Regions from separate parts of the Paenibacillus liaoningensis genome, predicted to be linked through region 1. Evidence: riboswitches for the same ligand, from Rfam matches in the RefSeq annotation. Region 1 holds a riboswitch; each other region holds the start of a gene.
The links. Region 1 has a riboswitch for cyclic di-AMP ahead of kdpF (K(+)-transporting ATPase subunit F). Riboswitches for the same ligand answer to the same signal wherever they lie in the genome.

Region 2: another riboswitch for cyclic di-AMP. It lies ahead of AC6B99_RS32010 (resuscitation-promoting factor); the one in region 1 lies ahead of kdpF (K(+)-transporting ATPase subunit F).
Region 3: another riboswitch for cyclic di-AMP. It lies ahead of AC6B99_RS27400 (C40 family peptidase); the one in region 1 lies ahead of kdpF (K(+)-transporting ATPase subunit F).
Region 4: another riboswitch for cyclic di-AMP. It lies ahead of AC6B99_RS08370 (hypothetical protein); the one in region 1 lies ahead of kdpF (K(+)-transporting ATPase subunit F).

The regions. Positions count from the first base shown of each region.
Region 1 covers NZ_JCAALU010000009.1:44,095-49,766, forward strand. The annotation lists gene kdpB (potassium-transporting ATPase subunit KdpB) at 1-487, opposite strand, end outside; gene kdpA (potassium-transporting ATPase subunit KdpA) at 510-2,189, opposite strand; gene kdpF (K(+)-transporting ATPase subunit F) at 2,230-2,307, opposite strand; cyclic di-AMP (ydaO/yuaA leader) riboswitch at 2,563-2,752, opposite strand; cyclic di-AMP (ydaO/yuaA leader) riboswitch at 2,861-3,061, opposite strand; gene AC6B99_RS14655 (response regulator) at 3,636-5,291, shown strand; gene AC6B99_RS14660 (cache domain-containing sensor histidine kinase) at 5,288-5,672, shown strand, end outside.
Region 2 covers NZ_JCAALU010000031.1:9,586-15,257, reverse strand. The annotation lists gene yabG (sporulation peptidase YabG) at 1-199, opposite strand, end outside; gene rsmA (16S rRNA (adenine(1518)-N(6)/adenine(1519)-N(6))-dimethyltransferase RsmA) at 303-1,217, opposite strand; gene rnmV (ribonuclease M5) at 1,227-1,775, opposite strand; gene AC6B99_RS32010 (resuscitation-promoting factor) at 2,108-3,253, opposite strand; cyclic di-AMP (ydaO/yuaA leader) riboswitch at 3,499-3,706, opposite strand; gene AC6B99_RS32005 (TatD family hydrolase) at 3,891-4,664, opposite strand; gene AC6B99_RS32000 (HD domain-containing protein) at 4,781-5,672, opposite strand, start outside.
Region 3 covers NZ_JCAALU010000020.1:69,220-74,891, reverse strand. The annotation lists gene AC6B99_RS27410 (M1 family aminopeptidase) at 1-277, shown strand, start outside; gene AC6B99_RS27405 (hypothetical protein) at 293-1,108, shown strand; cyclic di-AMP (ydaO/yuaA leader) riboswitch at 1,538-1,709, shown strand; gene AC6B99_RS27400 (C40 family peptidase) at 1,711-2,181, shown strand; gene AC6B99_RS27395 (FAD-binding domain-containing protein) at 2,269-3,360, shown strand; gene AC6B99_RS27390 (GNAT family N-acetyltransferase) at 3,360-3,890, shown strand; gene AC6B99_RS27385 (aminotransferase class I/II-fold pyridoxal phosphate-dependent enzyme) at 3,965-5,167, opposite strand; gene AC6B99_RS27380 (aminotransferase-like domain-containing protein) at 5,222-5,672, opposite strand, start outside.
Region 4 covers NZ_JCAALU010000005.1:115,686-121,357, forward strand. The annotation lists gene AC6B99_RS08365 (beta-mannosidase) at 1-2,138, shown strand, start outside; gene AC6B99_RS08370 (hypothetical protein) at 2,330-2,749, opposite strand; cyclic di-AMP (ydaO/yuaA leader) riboswitch at 2,754-2,919, opposite strand; gene AC6B99_RS08375 (arsenic transporter) at 3,134-4,498, opposite strand; gene AC6B99_RS08380 (winged helix-turn-helix transcriptional regulator) at 4,928-5,254, opposite strand; gene AC6B99_RS08385 (GTP cyclohydrolase II) at 5,492-5,672, shown strand, end outside.

The sequences.
Region 1 (5,672 bases):
TGACGGGTGCCGATTCGCCGGTAATAGCCGATTCATCGACGGAAGCGAGCCCTTCAATGACCTCGCCGTCGCCGGGAATCATTTCCCCTTGCGAGACGATAACGATATCCCCTTTGCGCAGCTCCGTAGAAGGGACGATTTGAATGCTGTCGCCCAGCAGCTTATTCGCCATAATTTCCTGCTTCGTTTTTTTCAGCGAGCCAGCCTGTGCTTTCCCGCGGCCTTCGGCTAAAGCTTCGGCAAAGTTCGCGAACAGTACCGTAAAGAGCAAAATAATAAAAACAGTCAAGTTGAAGCCGATGCGATCCTGCGAGTCGAAGTACCCTGGAAATAGGGTCATGAGCAGAACGATCAGCGTTCCAATCTCGACAACGAACATGACCGGATTTTTCATCATATGGACCGGATTCAGCTTGAGGAGGCTCATCTTTAGCGCCTCGGTCACGAGCGGTCCGGTGAACAGTTTTTTAGCACGTTGGTCATTCATAACGCTTACCCCTCATTTCCCTTTAACGGATCGTTAAAAACTCGGCAATTGGCCCTGTGACAATGACGGGCAGAAACGTGAGCGCGCCGATCAAAATAACGACGCCCATTAGCATAACCGCAAATAGCGAATTGTCCGTTCGGAACGTGCCTATCGTCTCCGGCACCCACTGCTTGCGGCTGAGTGATCCGGCTACAGCTAGCAGCGCGATCATCGACATATATCTGCCGAAAAACATCACGAGCCCGGTCGTTATATTCCAGAACGGTGTATTGTCGGCCAGCCCCTCAAACCCGGAGCCGTTGTTGGCGGCCGAGGACGTATATTCATAAAGCACCTGCGTAATGCCATGAAAGCCCGAATTGGATATAGCGCCTTGCCCCAGGTCGGTTAGAAAAGCCGCTGCCGTTGGCGCGAGAATAATAAACGGATGCACAAGAATGGCGATAGCAATGAGCTTCATTTCGCGCGGCTCTATTTTTCGTCCGAGAAATTCTGGTGTCCGTCCGACCATCAGCCCGCAGATGAACACCGTCAGCATCGCATACATCAGCATATTGACGAGCCCGACGCCTTTGCCGCCGAAGACGACGTTCAGCATCATTTGGGCAAGGGGAACGAGCCCGCCAAGCGGAGTGAGCGTATCGTGCATCGAATTGACCGAGCCGGTCGTGGCCGCCGTCGTCACCGTCGTGAACAGCGCGGACTGGGCGATGCCGAAGCGAACCTCCTTGCCCTCCATGCTGCCTTGCGAAGCGTCGATGCCGAGTGTGGCGATCAGCGGGTTGCCGCTTTTTTCAGCCGTATAGGAAATCGTAAGAAAGATCAGAAACAGCGCCATCATCGCCGAAAAAATAACCCAGCCCTGCTTGCTGCTTTTCGCAAACCGGCCATACATGAAGGGCAGCGCGGCAGGCAGTGCCCACATGGACAAAATCTCAATGACATTCGTCAGCGGGTTGGGATTTTCGAACGGATGGGCGGAGTTGACTCCGAAAAAACCGCCGCCATTCGTGCCAAGATGCTTAATCGACTCCAGCGAGGCGACTGGCCCGATGGCGATATGCTGAACCGCGCCCTCGAGTGTCGTAACGGTCAAGGTAGGGCTAAGCGTTTGCGGCACTTGCAGCGCCACAAGCAGCAGCGTAATGATAATAGCGAGCGGGAAGAAAATCCGCGTATGTGCTTTGACGAAATCCTCGAAAAAGTTGCCGAGCGTTCCGCCTTTGCTCGTAATGCCGCGCACGAAGGCGACAGCAACGGAAAAGCCGGTAGCGGCGGACGTAAACATCATCATCGTAATGACGGCCATTTGCGCAAAATACGTCAGCCCTGATTCGCCGCTGTAATGCTGGAGATTCGTATTGGTCATAAAGCTGATGACCGTATTTAGGACGAGTGTCGGCTCCATGCCGCCGATTCCATTCGGGTTAAGCGGCAGACCGCTTTGCACCCTCAGCAGTACATAGCTGACAGCTACGAGCACGAAATTGAGTGTAATAAAGCTGAGCGCATATCTTTTCCAGCTCATGCCTTGGCGATTTTTGAGCCCGATTACTGCATATATGAGCGCTTCGATTCGTCCAAACAGCTTGTCAGTACGGTTTGGAACGTTTGAAAACACGGAATATAAATAATGCCCAAGCGGCTTTGCGATCAGCATGATCATGCCGACGACTACCGCCATTTGCAAGACGTCCACAGCTGTTCCTCCCTTGCTATAAATGATGAAACGTTATTTGCTAAAATTTTTCCGGATGGAGCAAGGCGTAGACGAGATACACCAGCAAAGCTCCTGTAACGAGCAATATGACAATCATCCCCGTTCCTCCATTTCGCTAATGGACCGATCGCACCAGCGTATAAATCCGGCAATCAGCCCGAAAGCTGCGATTAAGGTCAAAGCCATTCCGATATCCAGCATAGCTGCAGCGCTCCTTATTTCGTTTTATCCCTAGTCATTTTGGAAAAAAAGGCAGCAAAAAAGAAGCCTTGGGCAAAGAGGACTCTTCACCCGCAGCTTCCTTCATCCGGGCATCATACGCCCCTGATTCGCCTGCGATAAGTGTAAGTGTGGCCTCTCCCGTTGACGCTTGCGAGGTTAGCTGTCGGATTCGGGCGCGAGAGACGCCCTACGCTTGGCACTTATCGTGCCCTTGCGATTCACCCCGTGACGCTCCCTGCCATCGTCCATTGGACAACGACAGAGAGCCGTCGATGGTTCCCCCGTTTCTGCGGCAGTGCAGAACTCAGCGTTTGAAACAAAATGCCTGCCGATGTTGCGAGTGCTATTTTCGAAAAAAAGACAACAAAAAACCACAGAGGCGTATGACGCTCTGTGGCCTGATTTACAAGGTCACAATCGTTCACCATTCCTCTCTACACCTGCGCTTACGAGGTTAGCTGTCGGATTCGGGCGGTGAGAGTCGCCCTACATTTGCCTGGAGTTTCATGACACTCCTGCAAACGATTCACCCCTGCGCTGCCAGCTTCCGACTCTCACATCGGATGGCTGCAGTGCGTTTGGTTCCCCCGCTCTTCGCCTATTGGGCGAAGACTCAGCGATCAAGCAAAAACGACTTCGTCGTCCTTCTGGGACGAGCGAAGAGCTTTGCCCTTAGAAATATAGAGAAAGGATAACGAAAACCTATACTTTCCTATATTTCAAGGTGAAACGGCTATCGCCTTCCTTTGGCGGCGCAGCGCGTTTCAGTCCGAGAAATATAAGCCTATTTATAAGTGCAAAACTTATAAATTCTTATATTTCAAAAAAAGGTTCATGCATGCTATGAATCATACTCCCCCGCCGCGATTGCTGTAAAGGAAGCTTACGCCGCAAAAGAGAGCGAATGCAGCGGATTAGTTTGATTTTAAACGCTTACAACGAGATTTATCTTTAGCAAGGTCGATTTATCTCGCGATTTCTTTAAAATATAGGAAAGCATATGATTTTTTTCTTCCTTTCTCTATATTTCATCGCGAAACGGTAGCTTTGCCGCCAAAGGACGGCTTCAGCCGTTTACGCTTGTTTACTCAAAGCACCCCCTCTTTCCAGAAAACAAGGAAACGAATATGATAAATAGCATGCTGACAGAATCAGGTGTTTGCGGCTGCTCGGCCGCGTATTTAAATAGCGGGGGGATGAACGATGTATAAAGTGCTGCTGGTAGATGATGAAGAAGAGACGCGCAGCGGGCTGCTGCACGAAATTGCATGGGAGCGCCATGGCTTTGAAATTGTGGATACGGCGGCGAACGGCAGGGAAGCGATGGAGCTGATCGAGCGTCTGGAGCCGGACATCGTAGCGACGGATATTAGCATGCCGTATATGAACGGCTTGGAGCTGGCGGAATGGACGAGGAAGACGTATCCGCTGACGCGCATCGTTATTTTTTCCGGCTATGATGAATTTGAATATGCCAAGCAGGCGATTGGCTTGCAGGTGGATGAATATATTTTAAAGCCTTTTTCCGCGCAGCAGCTGCTTGAGGTGATGGACAAGGTGAAGGAGCGGCTGGATGATGAGCGTGAGAAGCGGGAAAATATGCAGCTTTTGCAGGAGCATTACCGTACAAGCCTGCCGGTCGTAAAGGAGCTGTTCCTGTCGTCGCTGCTCACCCGCAAGCTTCCGCTGCGGCATATTGAGGAGAAGCTAGAGAAATATGAGCTGGATTTAGCGGGAGAGGCGTACATTGTGTCCGTGCTGCACACGCATGTATTGGAAGCGCTTCCCGGATTGCCGCTCCGCGCAGCGGAAAGCTCGCTTGCGGCCTCCAGCGATCTCGACCTCAAGCTGTTTGCCCTGCGCAATGTGGCGGAAGAGGTGTGGGGCAGACTCGGGCTGGGCAAAGTTTTTCTGCATCAGGATCGGGTGGCGCTGCTCGCAGTTGGACGGGGAGGAAGCGCGCAAGAGCTGATGGAGCGGACGCTGGGCGGGCTTGCTGAAATGCTGCAAAATATTCAGAAATACTTGCGTTTTCCCGTGACGATTGGGGTCAGCTCAACGCTGGCGGATGTCGCGCAGTTAAAGCAGGGCTATGAGGAGGCGCAGCAGGCGCTCGATTATCATAATTTGGTGGGCAGCAACCGGATCATCTGCATTGACGATGTAGAGACGCGCTATGTGGAGGAGCTGCAATTTGACGAGCTCAAGGAGCAGGCGCTCATTCGCTGCCTGCGCGTAGGCACGCATGAGGAGCTGAAGCAGCTGGTGGCTGCGCTTTTTGACGAGATTGAAGGCGTCCATGCCGCTTACCGGGAATACCAGCTTTACATGCTGGAGATGATGACGGCGGTCATGAAGCTGGTGAGGGAGGCAGGGCTGAACCTGTACGATATCGTAGGATACGAGCTGCAAATTTATGAGGAGCTGCAGCAGCTTAGCGGGCTGTCGGAGACGAGAAGATGGTACATGTCGCTCTGCGAGAAAATTCGCCATCATATCGCCAGCCGCAGGCAAAGCTCCTACAAGCAGCTGGTCGAGGAGGCTGTGCGTTATACGAAAGCAAACTTCCATGACAGCGAGCTGTCGATTGCCCGCTTGTGCAGCCATCTGCATATTAGCGCTGGGTATTTCAGCAGCCTGTTCAAGAAGGAGGTGAAGCTGACCTTCGGCGGTTATTTGCTTCAGCTGCGGATGGAGGCGGCGAAGGAGCTGCTGCGGGCGACGGAGCTGAAGACGTTCGAAATTGCCGAGAAGGTCGGCTTCTCGGACCCGAATTATTTTTCACTGTGCTTTAAGAAAAATGTCGGCGTCTCTGCCAAGGATTATCGCAATCAGGCGATGAATATGGATGCGCCATGAGGAAGCGCAGCATCCAGTTTCTCATTTCAGTGGCGCTGTCGGTATTTGCGGCTGCGGCGATTATAATGGTCAGCGTGCTGCTGTTCAACAAGTTTTCGCAGACGGCAGAGACGAATGCGCTGCGCAATACCCAGCAGGTCGTCGATCAGGTCAGCTACAATTTGGAGGATTATATCCAGGGCATGTCGGAAATTTACGGCGTTCTCCACGATACAATCAGCCGCAGCGGCGATGTGAACGAAGAAGAGCTGCGCAGCCAGCTGAATACGATCATCGGCATTCGGGGAGAAATTGTGTCGCTGGCCGTCATCGGGCATGACGGCGAGGTGATGATGAGCATTCCCGGCGTTGCGCTCAAGGAAAATTTGAGTCTTTACAATC
Region 2 (5,672 bases), on a different contig from region 1:
CGTTTACTTTCACTCGAACCAGCTGCGTAGCTTTTTCTTTTTTTGGATCGCGAACAACCGATAAATCAGGAATCGGTGCATCCGCAAGCAATCGGTAATCCGTGCCTTTCAACAGGGCATGATGTGTTCGAACAGCTTCTACGCGGAATAGCACGTCACCGCCATACGATTTGCGGACGACCAGCTCCCCTTGCTCCATAGGTAAATCACCTCTTCGTCTATCCTATGGGCATAAGGCGTGTAGTGTGCGCAAAAAACAAACGGGCGCCCCGAGGCCATTGCCCGGCGGCGCCCATCTTTATTTAGCCTTTCCAGCCCACTTCCAAAAATGCACGGCTGATCTTGGCGAATTCCTCCAGCGACAATGTTTCACCCCGCCGCGCAGGATCGATCGCAAGCCCCTGCAGCAGCGTTGTAAGGGCCTCCCGCTGTTCCTTGCCCACAAGCGCCGTCAAATTGTTGTAGAGCGTCTTGCGGCGCTGTGCGAAGCTGGCCTGCACGACGCGGAAGAAATGCGCCTCATCGGGCACATCAACAGCCGGCTTGTCCCGCAGCGCAAGCTTAATGACAGCTGAATCCACATTCGGCTGTGGAATAAACACCGTATGCGGAACGGTGCAGACGAGCTTTGGCTCGCAATAATATTGCACAGCCACGCTCAGGCTGCCATATTCCTTGCCGCCTGGCTTTGCTGCCATCCGCTGCGCGACTTCCTTCTGGATCATGACGACGATGTTTTCCAGCGGCAGGCGCTCTTCCAGCAGCTTCATCAAAATCGGCGTCGTCACATAGTAAGGAAGGTTCGCCACGACGCTAACGCCCGTTACGCCGCTGAAGCGCTCTTCGAACAGCTGCTTCAGGTCGAGCTTAAGCACATCGCCGTGCACAATGCCCACATTCGCTTCGCCTTCGAAAATATCATGCAAAATCGGAATGAGCCGATTGTCGATTTCAACAGCCGTTACCGTTCCCGCAACTGCAGCAAGGCGCTGCGTCAATGCTCCGATACCAGGGCCGATCTCAAGCGCGCCTTTTGTCTCGTCAAGCTCAGCTGCGCTGACAATATTGTTTAAAATATTTTGGTCGATGAGAAAGTTTTGTCCCAAGCTCTTCTTAAAGGAGAACCCGTACTTCGCAATAATTTCCTTTGTTCGTTTAGGCGTAGCTACCTCTGCGGCCTTAACTGCGCCTTTATTCAAGCTTTGTTGCTCCGTCATACGCCTTCGTCACCCCTGTTCCTGTTGTTCCATGGCTTGCAGCGCCTTCTCAAACTCTTCGCGCGTAATGCAGAAGCTCGTGCAGCGCTTGTAGAACTGCTTCCCGTTCGCATAGCCGATCCCCAGCAGCTTGCCTATAACCAGCCGCCGCTTTGCCGCTTCTTCATGCACAATTAAGCCAGCTGCCATCAGATCGTCCCATGTAATGGCCCCGACGCTCTCAGCCGTTTCTGTACGCAGCTCCGAGAGCGCCTGCCTAATCGCATCAGGCGCCGCATTCTCAATGCCGATATCCCCTTTATAGGAGGCCAGCTCCTGCGGTAAAAAAGCATGCTTGCAGCCCGGCACACGCTGAGCGACAATTTTACGAATACGCTCTCCTGCATGATCCGGATCTGTAAATATAATAACGCCACGGCGCTCCTGTGCCAGCGCGATGCGCCGCAGCACATCCTCGCCAATGGCCGATCCATTCGTCTCAATCGTATCGGCTTCAACGGCCCGCTTAATCGCTACCGTATCCTCTTTGCCTTCTACTACAATCATTTCCTTGATCACATCGAACAATCCTTTCACAAAGGGAAACTTATCTTGGATATTCGTTCAAGCGTAAACGGCTGTCGCCGTCCTTTGGCGGCAAAGCTGCCGTTTCGCGGTGAAATATAAGCTGATTATAAATGTGAAACTTATCAATCTTATATTTCAGAAAAAATGGGCGATTGCTGCAACAACAACCCGCTCATTCACGTCTGTTTTATTATAACCCCAATTGGCCATTCAAGCGAATCTGACGCAAACAAAAAGAAGAGGCAAGGCCTCTTCCGCATCCTGTCATATTTAGCTTATGATTGCGATAAACTAGAGCACAATCCATAAAGAACTACCACTAATTAGCTAAGCGATGGCTTGTTAGGACCAATCACATAAACGGTAAATCCTTTTTTCTTACCAAATTTATTAGCTTGCTTCTCACTGTCAAAATAAACATCGATCTTATTGCCCTTGATCGCACTTCCGGTATCTTCAGCACGGCGGAAACCAATGCCCTCGATATACACCCACCAACCGAGTGGAATGATATCCGGGTCAACGGCAATTGTCCGTCCTTCCGATACTTTAGCGCCAGAGGCCGTAATTCCGTAGTCCGGGTGCCCTTCGCTCTTGCCCGTTGATGCTAAGCCAGCTGAATAGGCCGTCAATGTGACGTTGCTGAGCACTTTTTTGGATGTGAGCGTTGTGCCGTCTACCGTTACATTGTTGCTGGTTGTCGCTGTCGACAGCACAGTAACTTTAGGCTCCGGCTTTTTCGTACCGACTGCAACGACCTGATTGACCGCAACCGTTTCGACTACCTTGTCTACCACTTTCTTGGAGACAAGTACGCCATCTTCAAACTGCTTCTCAATTTTGATCGTTACGACGCCTTCTTTGCCCGTCTGCACAACCTTCTCCTTGCCTACTTCCAGGTTCGGATCTTCCTTCTTCACAATGGTGAACGGTGTTGTGCTGGACGACTTGCCTAGCTTCGTATCGACGCGAATGACTGTTACGGTCATATCCGCGCTGACGCCCGAGCCAAGCGAAGGTAATACTTTATCATCATCTTCAACAGGAATATTTAATTTCTTTATCGCTGCCTGCACGGTTTTCTCTGTCGTGTACACCGTTGATGTTTTGCCATCAGCTTTTACAAGTAGCGGTACCGCATGCTTAATTTCAAAGCGGTCCCCATCCTTTACTGCCGTATTCAGAGGTACAGATACCTCGTCATGCGGGCCAATTGTAATAGCTTGTTCATCCAGTAGGCGTTGCAGGACCCATTGTTTCGTTGAAACAACGGTTTCTTGTCCATTCACTACTACGGATACGCTTTTGTCAGCCGATCCGTACAACAACACCAAAAACATGAAAGTCATAGCGATTGAGATCGTAGTACTCAAAAGAATCAAACGCAAGTTTTCACGCTTCCATCGCAATGCGAAAGACATGCTGGATGATCGTTTCCCATGGGTCTCACTTGCTTGAATAATGCCCACTTCATCGGTCCTCCTTCATAGCCCCGCCGTCGAATTACGCATGATACCATTGACGCGACTATAGTATATTGGCGTGCTTCTAGCACGCTCCAGTATATTTCCTCTGCAACCTCCTAGATTTACCCTATGACGACGATTTACCCAATATTCAAAAATAAAAAGAAAGCCCGTCGACAGAGGATCTGTTTCGTGGCTTCCCGGGAACGTCAAAATAGACTATTCAGGAATGGTGGATGCACGAGGTTGATCACTCTCTATAAACGCTTACGAGGTTAGCTGTCGGGTTCGGGCAAGAGAGCTGCCCTATCGTCGGAAGAATGCTCATGGCAATCCCCGCCAAATTCACCCCTAGAAGAAATTCAGGTGCGCGTGCAATGTGATCCGCAAATTCCTCACAGCATCGTGCATGGTTCCCCCGCTCTCCAAAGTTCGAAGATTAAGCGCAAACTGGAAATCCAATACAAAAATTTAAAGCTCTGAAATGAATCATACCTTCATCGGAGCCTAATTGTAAAGATCAGATAAAAACCGATTTAAGCGAAATTTTAGGATATTTACGGAAAAGAGAGTCTATTTCAGCATGAAAAATTAGTTTTATCGCCGGAAAGGTCACTTATTCTCGTTTTTAAAGCCGTTTTTACACAATTCCGAAACATTTTTTACCGTTTTCGGTCGTTAAATTGGCGATTTCGGCCACCGATTTTCCTAATATTTCTGCTGCCGCTTCCGCAACGAGCGACACATAAGACGTCTCATTTCGTTTCCCTCGGAATGGATGAGGGGTCAAATATGGGGCATCCGTTTCGATCAAAATTCGGTCACTCGGAACCATCGCAAGCACCTCTTTTGGCACCCTTGCATTTTTGAATGTAAGCGGTCCCCCGAACGATATATAGAAGTTCATATCGAGGCATTTTTGAGCCGTTTCTGGACTGCCGGAAAAGCAATGCATAATGCCGCCAACCTCAGAAGCATTTTCCTCCTTCAGCAGCTTGACAATATCCTCATGGGCATCGCGATTATGAATAATAATTGGTTTTTTCAACTTCTTGGCTAAGCGAATTTGCTCGCGAAATACGCGATGCTGGACGTCTTTTGGGGACGTATCCCAATGGTAATCCAGTCCGATTTCGCCAATGGCTACCACTTTAGGATGAGAGCAAAGCTCTTCAATCCATCCCAGATCCTCCGGCAGCATATCGATGCTGTCAACGGGGTGCCAGCCAACTGCTGCATATATAAAATCATATTTTTCTGCCAGCGCAAGTGTTGTTGGAATCGTTTCCCGATTGAATCCAATATTAACCATTAAATCCACCCCTGCCGCACGCGCTCTTTCGATAACAGCTTCGCGGTCTTCGTCAAAATGCGGGGAGTCCAAATGGGTGTGTGTGTCGAATAAAGAAATCATAATTGAGCAAGCTCCTTCTATATTATAGTCTATGGTGAAACGGTCGAAAGCCGTCCTTTGGCGGCGCGTTTCAGTCCGAGAAATATAGAGAAAGTATGGCAAAATCATATACTTTCCTATATTTTAAATAACATTCGTACTTTATCGCTTAATTGATCAGCGGCAGCGCGCAGCTTCTCTTCCGGATAATACAAATGGGACTGGCCCTGATGAAGTCCAGTAATGGAACGAATGATGTCAGATTTCGTGGAAATTTCACTGACAGCCTCGTAGCTATCCATTAACAAAATCGGCGTCTTTTCTTCTTTTCCGCCTTTTTTCGTATCAGGCTGATACACATCATACGGTTGATCAAATGGAAAATCAATTTCCATATGGTAATCCGGGTTCAACCCGATCGCTGCAAATTGTTGTCTTACTTCATTAAAGAGGCCAATATCCGGTTTATCCAACATGATGTATTTATAGAGGCGACGCGTCAAAAAACGATCACATAGCTCCGCCAGCAGTTCATCGCCTTCGTCGCTCCATTCTATAAAGGCTGTCTGCAAATACGCCTCATCCAGCTTCAAATATTGTTTAACCCCAATTGTCCCGTCAAGCAGCCGTTTCAGCGGCTCCGGCATCCAACCAAATGTGTACCCACCCTCATAAAGCTCCTTCGCTCTGCGAAATATTTGTCTAAGGATGATTTCCGAGCTTCTCGTAACCGGATGGAAATAAATTTGCCAATACATTTGATAGCGGGACATCAAATAATGCTCTACGGCGTGCATGCCGCTTTCTTTAACAACAATCCTTCCATTAATAGGACGGAGCACACGCAGAATACGCTCCAGATCAAAGTTGCCATAATTGACCCCTGTGAAATAAGCATCCCTCAATAAATAGTCCATTCGGTCCGCATCAAGCTGACTGGAAATCAAGCCGCTAACAATTGGATTCGGATATGTCTTATTAATAACAGCAGTGACATGTTCAGGAAAGTCGTCTGCTACATTTCGTAGT
Region 3 (5,672 bases), on a different contig from region 1:
TGGCGGGCAAAATGGGCCAATCCCGCTCGTATTCTCCTTTACCGACGGCGAAAAGATTTCGAAAACATGGGATGCCGCCGAGTCGCATATCCAGTACAAGGTTGTGCATGCTGCTCCGCTTGCCTGGGTGGCGGTTGACCCGAAAAACAGCAATGTGCTGGACAACAAGCATATTAACAATTTTATGCGCGCAGAAGTGCCCGAGCAGTCGCGCATTCGATGGAGCCTCGGCCTGACGAAGCTCATCGAAGGCTTGCTCGGATCCGTAGGCTGGTAGAGAGGAGGTTGAAAAATGAAGCAGCATATGAAGCAAGGCTGGCGGCTCGCTATCCGCCATTTCTATATCGTCATTCTGTTATTCCTTTACCAGCTATTATGGGGATTTTTCCTTTACCGTTTTGTTGATATGACTGTACTGCCGCTGCTGCGGCGCTTTCCGCTCCAGCATCCGTCTGACTCGGCCGTGTCGCTATTCTTCAGCGAGGCCCAGTTTCAATTGACGAAGACGGATTTGATCAATCCTTATTTGTGGCTTCTGGGCGGCTTGTTCGCTGCCCGCATGCTGCTGACGCCGCTGTTCAATGCGGGGCTGCTCTACTCGCTGCATCATATGGGCGAAACAGGTGAAACACAGTTTCTTCAAGGCATTCGCAAAGCTTGGAAGCCCGTGACGCTGCTCTATTGGCTGCGCACGCTGCTTATTTTCGCACCCGGCTGGTTCCTGCTGCCTCGCGCCTTCAAGCTGCTTATGGAGGGCCATTCGCTGGGCGAGCTGCTGCAAGGCACGCTGCCGGGCTTTGGCGGCTGGCTGCTATGGAGCTTCCTCGTTCACCTGCTGCTGCTCGCTATGCAGTTCGGCGCCGCCTCCGGCACGGGCTCCTTGCGCTGGCTCAGCCATGCGCTCCGAAATCTTTTCCCTTATGCCGGCCTCTCTCTGCTGATGTGGCTGCTGGCTGTTGCCGCTTCGCTCGCTGTGTCTGGGCTTTCCTATGCTTGGGCAGGCATGCTGGCACTCATCATGCATCAAGCCTATCATCTGCTGCGCACCTTGTTAAAAGTATGGACGCTCGCTGCCCAATACGATTGCCTGCAATCAAAGCAGAGCTGAGACCCTTAGAAAAATGAGGGCAACCCCACCTAATTCTCATTTAGTATTCTCATTTTTCTAAAGCCCTTCTCATAAAAAAACCGATTGCGGCCAAAAGGCCGAAATCGGTTTTTTGCCGTTATCCTGCACCTGCAGGTAAAGCCTCCATTTACTTCCCAGCCTATATGGCGACCTAGCTCAAACTCTCTAAATCTTCATTTTACGCTATAATTCTTGCCTATTCACACGATTCATAGCATATTAGCTGCCTATTTCTCATATAAACTGACAAAATGTTTTTTTGCCCAAGAACGGCGATAGATCGAACATTTATTAGGCAAGAAACTTGTTTTAACGCAAAATTGAGCCAAAAGGTTACATGAGAATTATTAGAAATTCATTCATATAGAAGGAAATCACATGAAAAAAACGAATTATTAGCGCAGAGCAAAATTAAACCAGCCTAATTTTTTATACCGCAAAGGTATAGAAATACGGGGGAACCACTTTGGGTGAATTGATTTCGATGCTTGGACGGCTTGATTCAAGTGTCTTGGAAATCATAGGGAACCTTCACAACCGAACCCCACAGCTAACCTCGTCGGCACCGGAAGGAGTTTCAAATTTTGAAGAAGGTTACTGCACTACTCGTTGGTCTTGTATTAATGCTTGCTTTCCAAGCAGGCAGCGTGTTCGCGAGTTCGAAGATGGATGGTGTTATCGCTGATCTGATCGGCACACCGTACCAAAGCGGCGGAACGACTACGAAAGGCTTCGACTGCTCCGGTTTTACGAAGTATGTTTTCGACAAAATGGGCATCGATCTTTCCCGTACTTCCCAAGCCCAATCGAACGATGGCAGTGAAGTGAAGAAGAGTGACCTGATCGCTGGCGATCTCGTATTCTTCAACACGAGCGGCAAAGGCATCTCCCACGTTGGTATTTACGTAGGCGATGGAAAGTTTGCACATGCTTCCTCGAGCAGAGGCGTTATTATTAGCAAACTTAGCGAGTCTTATTATGCTGATCGTTACGTATCAGCTACACGCGTTATGAGCCAAGACGCTTACGACAAGTACGCAAGCGAGCAATAGAGCCAGGCCACGCTTTTTTCGCTTACATAACGAAAAGCTGCTGTCTCAATCAGCAAAGCCGCAGTTGTTTGTCTTCGGACAAATAGCTTGCGGCTTTGCTGTTTTCTGGCAACGCCTTATGCAAGGGCACGCGACCACGGTATTCAGCAGGTTGTACGCGCAGCGGGACGCCGCTGGATGACGCTCGACGATGCGCCGCTGGCCGATTTGGAGGAGCTCCATACGTTTTCTCGGCGCAGTGAGCCTTACAAGGTATTTACGCCGTTTTACCGCATGTGGCAAGCCTTTATGCAGAGCCACTATTCCCCTGCGGGCGAGACAACACTGCAGCAGCTTAATACGCTGAAAAATATAGATGCCAGCATGGCAGAGCGCTTCAGTCTTCCGCGGGAGCATCTGGCTGCGGCAGCCTTTCAGCAGATAGATGACTCAGCCGGGCGCGGCCAATCCCACGCGAGCCATGCAGCCGAGGTGCTGGAGCAATTTCTAAATCAACGCCTGTCTGGCTATGAAGGCGGCCGCGACCAGTTTGCGGACGACCAGACGAGCCATTTGGCGCGTTATTTGAATACGGGAGCGCTGTCAGCACGGCAAGCCTACGAAGCGGCGCAGCAGCAGTTTGGAGCCGAGGCGTGGATTAGACAGCTGGCATGGCGGGATTTTTTTCTATATCAAGGAAAATACAATGAGGACTTCTACCGATATGAGCAGAAGTTTGATTTATCTGCGCTAAGCGATCAGCATTTCGAGGCATGGAGCGAAGGAAAAACGGGCATTCCTGTTATTGACGCCGCTATGAAGCAGCTAAATGAAACGGGGGAAATGCCGAATCGGCTGCGGATGGTTACCGCCATGTTTTTGACGAAAAATCTGTTATGCCCATTTACGTTGGGCGAGCAGTATTTCCGCCGCCAGCTCGCCGATTATGATCATACACTGAACCGAGGCGGCTGGCTTTGGAGCTCGTCACTCGGCTACGACGCCGCGCCATATTTTCGCATTATGAATCCGGCTACGCAGTCCGCAACACATGATCCGGGCGGCACTTACATTAGACGCTGGCTGCCGGAGCTTGCCCATCTGCCTGATAAGCGAATCCACCTGCCGCAGCCGCATGCCATCGTTGATTTGAAAGCTTCACGCGCCCGCGCGATTGAGGTTTATAAGGAGATTGTATAATGATGACAAAAGCAAATGCTGCACCTGCTGGCGCCCAGCCGCCATTTGGCTGGAAGGTTGCCGCAATGGATGCATCCCATGCCCGGCAGTTGTGCGATTGGCGGTATGAGCCGCCTTACGGCATCTATCAATGGCCCGCATGGGAGGTTATGGAGCAAGCCGAAATGGAGTTCGGTGATCCCGAGCTGCGCCAGAGGCAATATGCTGCTATTTTAGACGATCGCGGGGAGCTCGCTGGTTTTGCACAGTTTTTCCCGCTGGGGGATGAAGTGCTGCGGCTTGGATTGGGTCTTCACCCACAGCTTTGCAGCAGGGGCTCAGGCACCGCCTTTGTTGCGCTGCTGGTAGAGGAGGCTCGCCGCCGCGCTCCAAACAGCGAGCTGGATTTGGAGGTGCTGACCTGGAATGCACGTGCTATTCGTGTATACGAGAAGGCAGGCTTCCGCATTACCGACACGTATATCCGCCCGACACCGCAAGGCGCGGCGGAATTTCATTGCATGGTTTACGGAGGAGGGGAAGAAGCCTAGCGTCTCTCTCCCCCCTCCTCTTCCTTTCCGCTTCCTTTCCTAGCCCTTCCTTAGCCCTTTCCGCTCCGTTCCCATCAACCGCCGACCCGCTCCAACTGCTGCAACGGGTCAGCCTGCCTCGTCTGGCTCATGTAGCAGCCCATTCGCTCCAAAGCCTCCGACAGCTTTGCTGATGATACCGAATAGGAGCAGCGGATGCGCCCTTCACCGCCTGGTCCAAAAACATGCCCTGGCACAACGGCCACGCCCGCTTCCTTCATGAGCTTGAAGGCGAACTGCTCCGAGCTTAGTCCCGTATGGGCGATGGATGGAAAAGCATAAAACGCCCCTTCCGGCATATGGCAGGAAAGCCCAAGCTGCTGCAAGCCGCCCACGAACATCGCCCTGCGCTGCTTGTAAGCCTCCTTCATTAGATCCTTGTCTGCCAATCCGCTGCGCAGCGATTCCAGAGCAGCAATCTGTCCCATAATAGGCGCGCACATTGCTGTGTATTGATGAATTTTCAGCATTTGCGAAATAATTTCCACAGGGCCGCAGGCATAACCAATACGCCAGCCTGTCATGGCAAAAGCTTTCGAGAAGCCATTTATGACGATCGTCCGCTCCTGCATGCCAGGCAGCGATGCGATGCTCACATGCTGGCTTTCATAAGTCAGCTCCGCGTATACCTCATCGGATACGACGATCAGATTATGCACCTTCACCAGCTCAGCAATGGGGAGCCAATCCTCATAGGACATGACCGCACCCGTTGGATTGTTCGGATAGTTGATCAGCAGCACCTTGGAGCGCGGGGTGATTTTTTCCCGCAGCGATTGTGCCGTTAGTTTGAATTGCTCATGCTCATGCGTCTCAACGTTTACAATACTGCCGCCCTGCAGCGCTACAATGGGCGAATAAGCGATATAGCTTGGAACCGGGATCAGCACCTCGTCGCCCGAACAAATCAAGGTTCTCATCGCCAGATCAATCGCCTCGCTGCTGCCCACCGTCACGAGAATCTCATCCTTCGGCTCATAATTTAATTCAAAGCTGCTCGCCAAATAACGGGCGATTTCCTCGCGCAGCTCCATGAGTCCGGCATTCGGCGTGTACATCGTCTGACCGCTTTCCAGCGCTCGTATGCACGCGGCGCGCACGCGCTCCGGTGTTGCAAAATCCGGCTCGCCCACGCCCAGCGAAATCATATTTTCATCCTGCCCGGCCATATCGAAAAACTTGCGAATGCCCGAAGCGGGCAAGCTCTTTACAAGCGGTGAAACGTTATACTGCACCATAATGCCTGCATCCCCTTTTCAAAATAATCAAATGTATAGTTGTCGCTCTATTCCTTATGAAAGGCCCCACAGCTGTTTTGCCGTATCGCCGATAATTCGAATACCATGCACAATATCCTCATCCGCCACGCGGGAAAACCCTAGACGCAGCGTATTACCGCCCCGTCCATCCGTAAAGAAATGATGGCCTAAAGTAAAAATAACGCCTTGCTGTGAGCACGCCTCCAGAAGCTCCCGCACCTTGCACGCTTCCCGAAAGGTCACAAACAGATGCAGCCCACCATCTCCCGACAGCGTCTCATAGGGAACATAGGCTTTGCAGGCTTGCAGCGTCAGCTCGTATTTACGCTTGTATTCCGCCCGCGCCCGCTTCAAATATTTGTGCAGATTGCCATTATGCAAATATTGATAGAGCAGCGATTGGTCAAGCGTCGAGGTATGAATGTTGCGGGCCCGCTTCATGCTTTCCAAATAATCAATCAGCTCTCGGTCTGCCAGCACCCAC
Region 4 (5,672 bases), on a different contig from region 1:
AGCTGGGCTATCCGCTTCCGGCGGCGAATGACCAGTCAGAGCTTGGTGGACTTGGCGACAAGAAAATCAGTGTTTTTGCCCGCAAAGCTCCGTATCATTATGGCTGGGACTGGGGCCCGCGATTTGTGACGAGCGGCATATGGAAGGAAGTGAGGCTCGTTGCCTGGTCAGAGGTGCGACTGACAGATCTGTATATCGAGCAGCAGGAAATCACCGCAGCCCATGCGAGCCTAAGGATTGCAGCAGAAGTGGAATGCGAGCAAGCTTGGCAAGGGGTGCTGCGGGTAAATGCCGACGGCAGGGTCTGGGAGCAGCAGGTTCAGCTGGCGGCGGGCTTGCAGACGGTGGAGCTGGCGGCATCTATTGCGCAGCCGCGGCTTTGGTGGTGCCGAGGCCTCGGCAAGCCGGAGCTGTATCATTTTGAAGTGCAGCTTATGCAAACAAAGGATGGGGTCGAGCAGCCCGTAAGCAGCCGCAGTGTAACGACGGGTTTGCGGGCAGTGAGGCTGGTAACCGATCAGGACGAGCAGGGCCATGCCTTTTATATCGAGCTGAATGGGGTTCCGGTGTTCGCGAAAGGAGCCAATCATATTCCGAATGACAGCTTCCTGCCTGACGTGACCTATGAGCGTTACCGTCATGAAATTGCGAGTGCTGCGTTATCCAATATGAATATGCTCCGGGTGTGGGGCGGCGGCATTTATGAGGCGGATGCCTTCTATGAGCTGTGCGATGAGTACGGATTGCTCGTTTGGCAGGACTTCATGTTCGCTTGCAGCATGTATCCCGGAGATGAGGCTTTTCTGGAAAATGTGCGTCTGGAGGCGGAGGAAAACGTTCGGCGTCTGCGCAATCACCCATGTATCGCCATATGGTGCGGCAACAATGAAATCGATACGGCCTGGTCACATTATGATGAAAATATGGGCTGGGGCTGGAAGCGCGACTATACGCCTGAGCAGCGCGAGCAGCTGTGGGCTGATTATGAGGCGATTTTCCACCGGATATTGCCGCAGGCGGTCGCGGGGCTTGGCAATGGTATTGCGTATTGGCCTTCTTCACCTATGCGGGGGCTGACGGGAGACGGTGAGCAGCATGCTTTCAACTTGTCGAAGAGCGGCGATATTCACTATTGGGGCGTCTGGCATAACGTAGAGCCTTTTGAAAAATACAACGTCCACGTCGGCCGATTCATGAGCGAATACGGCTTCCAATCGTTTCCTGAGCTGCAAACGGTGCAGCAGTATGCGGAAGAAGCGGACATGGCCATTGAATCGGAGGTAATGCTGGCGCATCAGAAAAACGCGCGCGGCAACCAGTTGATCAAGGAATATATGGATATGTATTTGCGCCAGCCGAAGGATTTCCCGGCATTTCTTTATTTGAGCCAGGTTTTGCAGGCGGAAGCGATGAAGACAGCGATTGAAGCCCATCGGCGGAAAAAGCCATTTTGCATGGGGTCCCTGTATTGGCAAATGAACGATTGCTGGCCTGTCGCCTCATGGGCGGGAATGGACTATTACGGGCGCTGGAAGGCGCTGCAATATTATGCGGCACGCAGCTTCCGCGACATCATGCTGTCGTTTGACTGCGCGAGCAGCGGCCGCGTCGATTGTTATGTATTGTCAGATCAAAATGAACCTTTCATCGGCGAGCTTGCGCTTGAGCTGCGTTCATTCACGGGCGAGGTGCTGAAGCAGTTTGCCGTTCCGGTATCGCTTCAGCCAAACAACGGCCATATCGCCTGCTCCTTAGAGCTGGAAGCGCTGCTTTCCGAAGGCATTCAGCCAGGTGAAGTCGTTCTTGTGGCGAAGCTAAAGCAGGGTGGACTGCTCGTGGAGGAAAAGGAGCATTATTTCAGGCCGATGAATGAGCTTGAGCTTGCGGCTCCGGCCATAAAGATCAGCGAGGTTCAAGGCAGCGGCGGCACCGCTTATGTGCTGGAGACGGATACGCTGGCCAAGCAGGTTCGACTTTCTGCGTCGATCGAAGGTATTTTCAGCGACAACTATTTCGATCTGCTGCCGAACGAACCGCGTACGATTACGTTTTACGCGCGAAATCCGCAAGGAGATCAGGCTTTCAGCGCTGCGTCGCCGGGCGAGCTGAATGTCCATTCGATGACCGATTTTATTTAAAATATAGGAAAGTATATGATTTTCCCATCCTTTCTCTATATTTCTCGGACTGAAACGCGCCGCGCCGCCAGAGGACGGCGAAAGCCGTTTCACCTTGAAAGGACAAGCGGCCGATAGAAAAAAAGGAACCTTTCCTGCCAGCTGAAACATGGCGGGGAAGGTTCCTTTGCGTTATGGTGATCTAAAATAAGCTAAAAAATAGAAAGGTAGAATAAGGAGCGGCTAAGTAAAATAGGTTCCTCAGAAGCGCCGTCGTCCGGTTCAATTTCTGCGGTCCAGCTTTTGAGATGATGAATCGCATGATCGAATAGGTTGTACACACTGTGATGATCGGCTTGCTCGCTCCGAAGCGACCGTCCTGTAATAGACAAGGTGCCGATAAAGCTGCTCAGCGCGCTGCACCACAGGCCCCAATCATTAGGGCGCTCCATCTCGTCGACAAAAGTCTCGCCAAAGCCAATGCCTTTGTCCGTCGTTACCCGCAAGCAGGCACGGTTTCCGGCGTCGTCTACATTGAGTGCTGGAATGACAAACAGCTCAATGCGTTTGACCGTAAGCTTCATTGCGTGCTTCGCCTTAGGCGGAGCGTCCGGCGCATGAAGGACAATCATATTCATCTCTCCTCACGTTCGCTTACGGAGTTAGCTGTCGGATTCGGGCCAGTGAGCTGCCCTACCAGTGCGAGATGCACCGGATTCACCCCTTGCGATTCAAGCTTTCGCTTCAACCACGTTGTTGGTTCCCCCGCTTTTTCAATTGAAAAATTAAGCGATTTAATATTAGAGTGCTAGAATTCGGCTAGGGATATATATTAAACCGTTATTCCTCAATTGTAAACCTTTTAGTAGTAAATAAAATAAATAGTACTGCTGCCTTATAGGCAAACGGGCGCTGCCGTCATTTGGTGGCAGCGCCCGTTTGCCATAGAAATAGCTGCGGATTTATCAGAAAACACCTATTTGTAGACTGACCGCTCATGTATACGTTGTTGTGAGCTAGTGCATTGGGAAAATCCAGCCAACCCATAGAGCAAGAAGAGTGAGGGTAAACAGCAGCACAGGCGGAATGATGACAAGCGTTACTTTGACATAATCCATCCAACTGATTTTTACTTTGGATTTCTGCACAAGATTCATCCAAATGAGTGAGGCTAGCGTGCCTATCGGTAAAATGAGTGAGCCAATATCGCTCCCAATGACGCTGGCGAGGTAGGCGATTTTGAGGGTAAGCGGGTCGAGGTTCATTTCAGTAAGCGTGATCGTGCCGATCATGAGTGCGGGATGATTGTTGACGAGTGTAGACATGGCGGAGACGAGCCCTCCGATTAAAATGCTTGCATTCATCAGGCTGCCAGTAACGAGCGGCTCGAACACCTGAACGAGTCCTTGCGTCAGGCCAATGTTGTGCAGGCCATAAATAATGATATACATGGCGAAGGCGAATATGAGTATATGCCAGGGGATTTTACGCAAAATGTCGTTCGGTGGCATTTTCAGGTAAATCCAGCGCCAACAAAGGAGCAGCAAGGAGCCGAAAACAGCGACCCACTCAACGGGGATGTGCAAATAGGATGCAGCAAATAAGCTGAGCCGAACGGAGAAGACGAAAAGCAGAATCGATTTCATAAAGCGGCTGCTGTATTTGGGCTGTGCAGGCTTGCTTCCGGCAGGAGTGAGTAAAGGATGGTAGCCAGAGTGAATAGGGACGATTGAAATCGTATGGGGTACTTCCCGGGGAAGCTGATGGTAAAAGTAGAGGAACAGCAGCAAGGTGAGCAGCAGCAGACCTAGTGTAGCGGGGATAAACATCATGACGGTATGCATGTACAAATCCATGCCGACGATTTTCAGCGCAATCAGATTTACAATATTGCTGACTCCGATGGGAGCGCTGGAGGCGGTAGCGATTAATGCTCCTGAGAGTAGGTATGGAATTTTTTGGTGGTTTTTCAGTCCCATGTGATGCAGCATAATGAGCAAAATCGGGGTTGTGATAAGAATGCTGCCGTCATTGTTGAAAAATAGCGTCATCAGAAAACACATCAGGTTTACATACCAGAACAATCTGAGTCCTGAGCCTCGTGCTCGAATAGCAAGCCCTTCGGCTGCCCAGATGAAAAAGCCGAAGCTTTCTAGCACGATAGCCATGACGATCGTTGCCATAATAGTGATGGCAGCTCCGCTTACAGTGGCGCTAATATGCGCTAGGTCCGACAACGAGATGACTCCGCTCAATAGGACGAGAATGGCGCCAAACGTAGCAGGAATGGCTTCATTCAGCCCTCTGGGTCGCCACAAAATGAGCAAAATAGTGAAAAGGAAAGCAAACAGGGACACGATAATGGAAGGTAGCGAGATCAAATGTTAATCACCTCGAATTCTTGATTAAATTCATAGTGAAGCAGCAAAGGGTTATTCATTTGCGGCAGCAGCAGTATGCTGAGCGGTTTCTATGCTAATGCTGTCATAGCGATTATCTGTTGCCGTAGAGGATAGGGTTAGAATAGTAGGCTGTTTAATCGGTGGAGGAGGCTTAAGAATGAAATAGAGGGACAGGCCTGATGAGCAAATAATGAAGACAGTAAGCAATCGGGTTTCCTCCTTTCTAGTGATAACGCATATGAGGACAATTATCATGGGGAGATACGAATAATATATTTATATGTGGCCTACTGATAGAGGGTACTAGACGTTAATAGTAGATTGCTATAATTCCGCGAAGCGTCCCCCACTCCGAAAACACAAAACAACCCCGGCCCGATGGAGGGCCGAGGCTGCTTCGTTAACCTTTTACTTGGATATGGACATAGGCGCTACCCAATTGGATGACCATTGCTGCAATTCGCGAATGACCGGCTCCAGTGCGTGTCCCTTTTCAGTGAGCGAATATTCAATGCGAACTGGAATGTCTGGAAAGACGGCGCGGCTTACAATGCCCTCAACTTCAAGATCCTTAAGCCGCTCAGACAGCAGTCTGCCGCTAATGGGAAGGGCGCCTTGAATGCAGCTGAAGCGCTGCGGCCCGGACAGCAACTGATAAATGATCAAGCCGGTCCATCGTTTGCTTATAATGTCCATCCCTTTGTGCAGGCGCGGACAAAGCCCGGATTTCTCCATGTAGATCACCTCATTATAACTTGCTATTAAGTATAGCTTTAATAGTATTTATATACAAGCAAACTTTTTGAACGCTCATAACTTGACGTAATGGAATTTCAAATATATAATTAGTTACTAATGGTAAGCGAAAATTTGTTCCCCTATGATTGTTAATAAGGCAAGGTGCATGTATAGCAGATGAAGCTTAGCCTTTCAACCTATTATATCAAATACAGATGAAGAAGGTGCACACTAATGATTAAACCATCCATTCGTTCTATTATAAATGACAAAATAAAAACAATTGAAGGCGATTCATACGATATCCACGTTGTCGGACCGATTCAGCTCCCGGTTGAGCTTGATGGCGAGACGAAGATTTTCCAGTGGTACAGCTGGCTGAAGCGTGAGAAAAATAGCGCGCAGGACGAAGCAG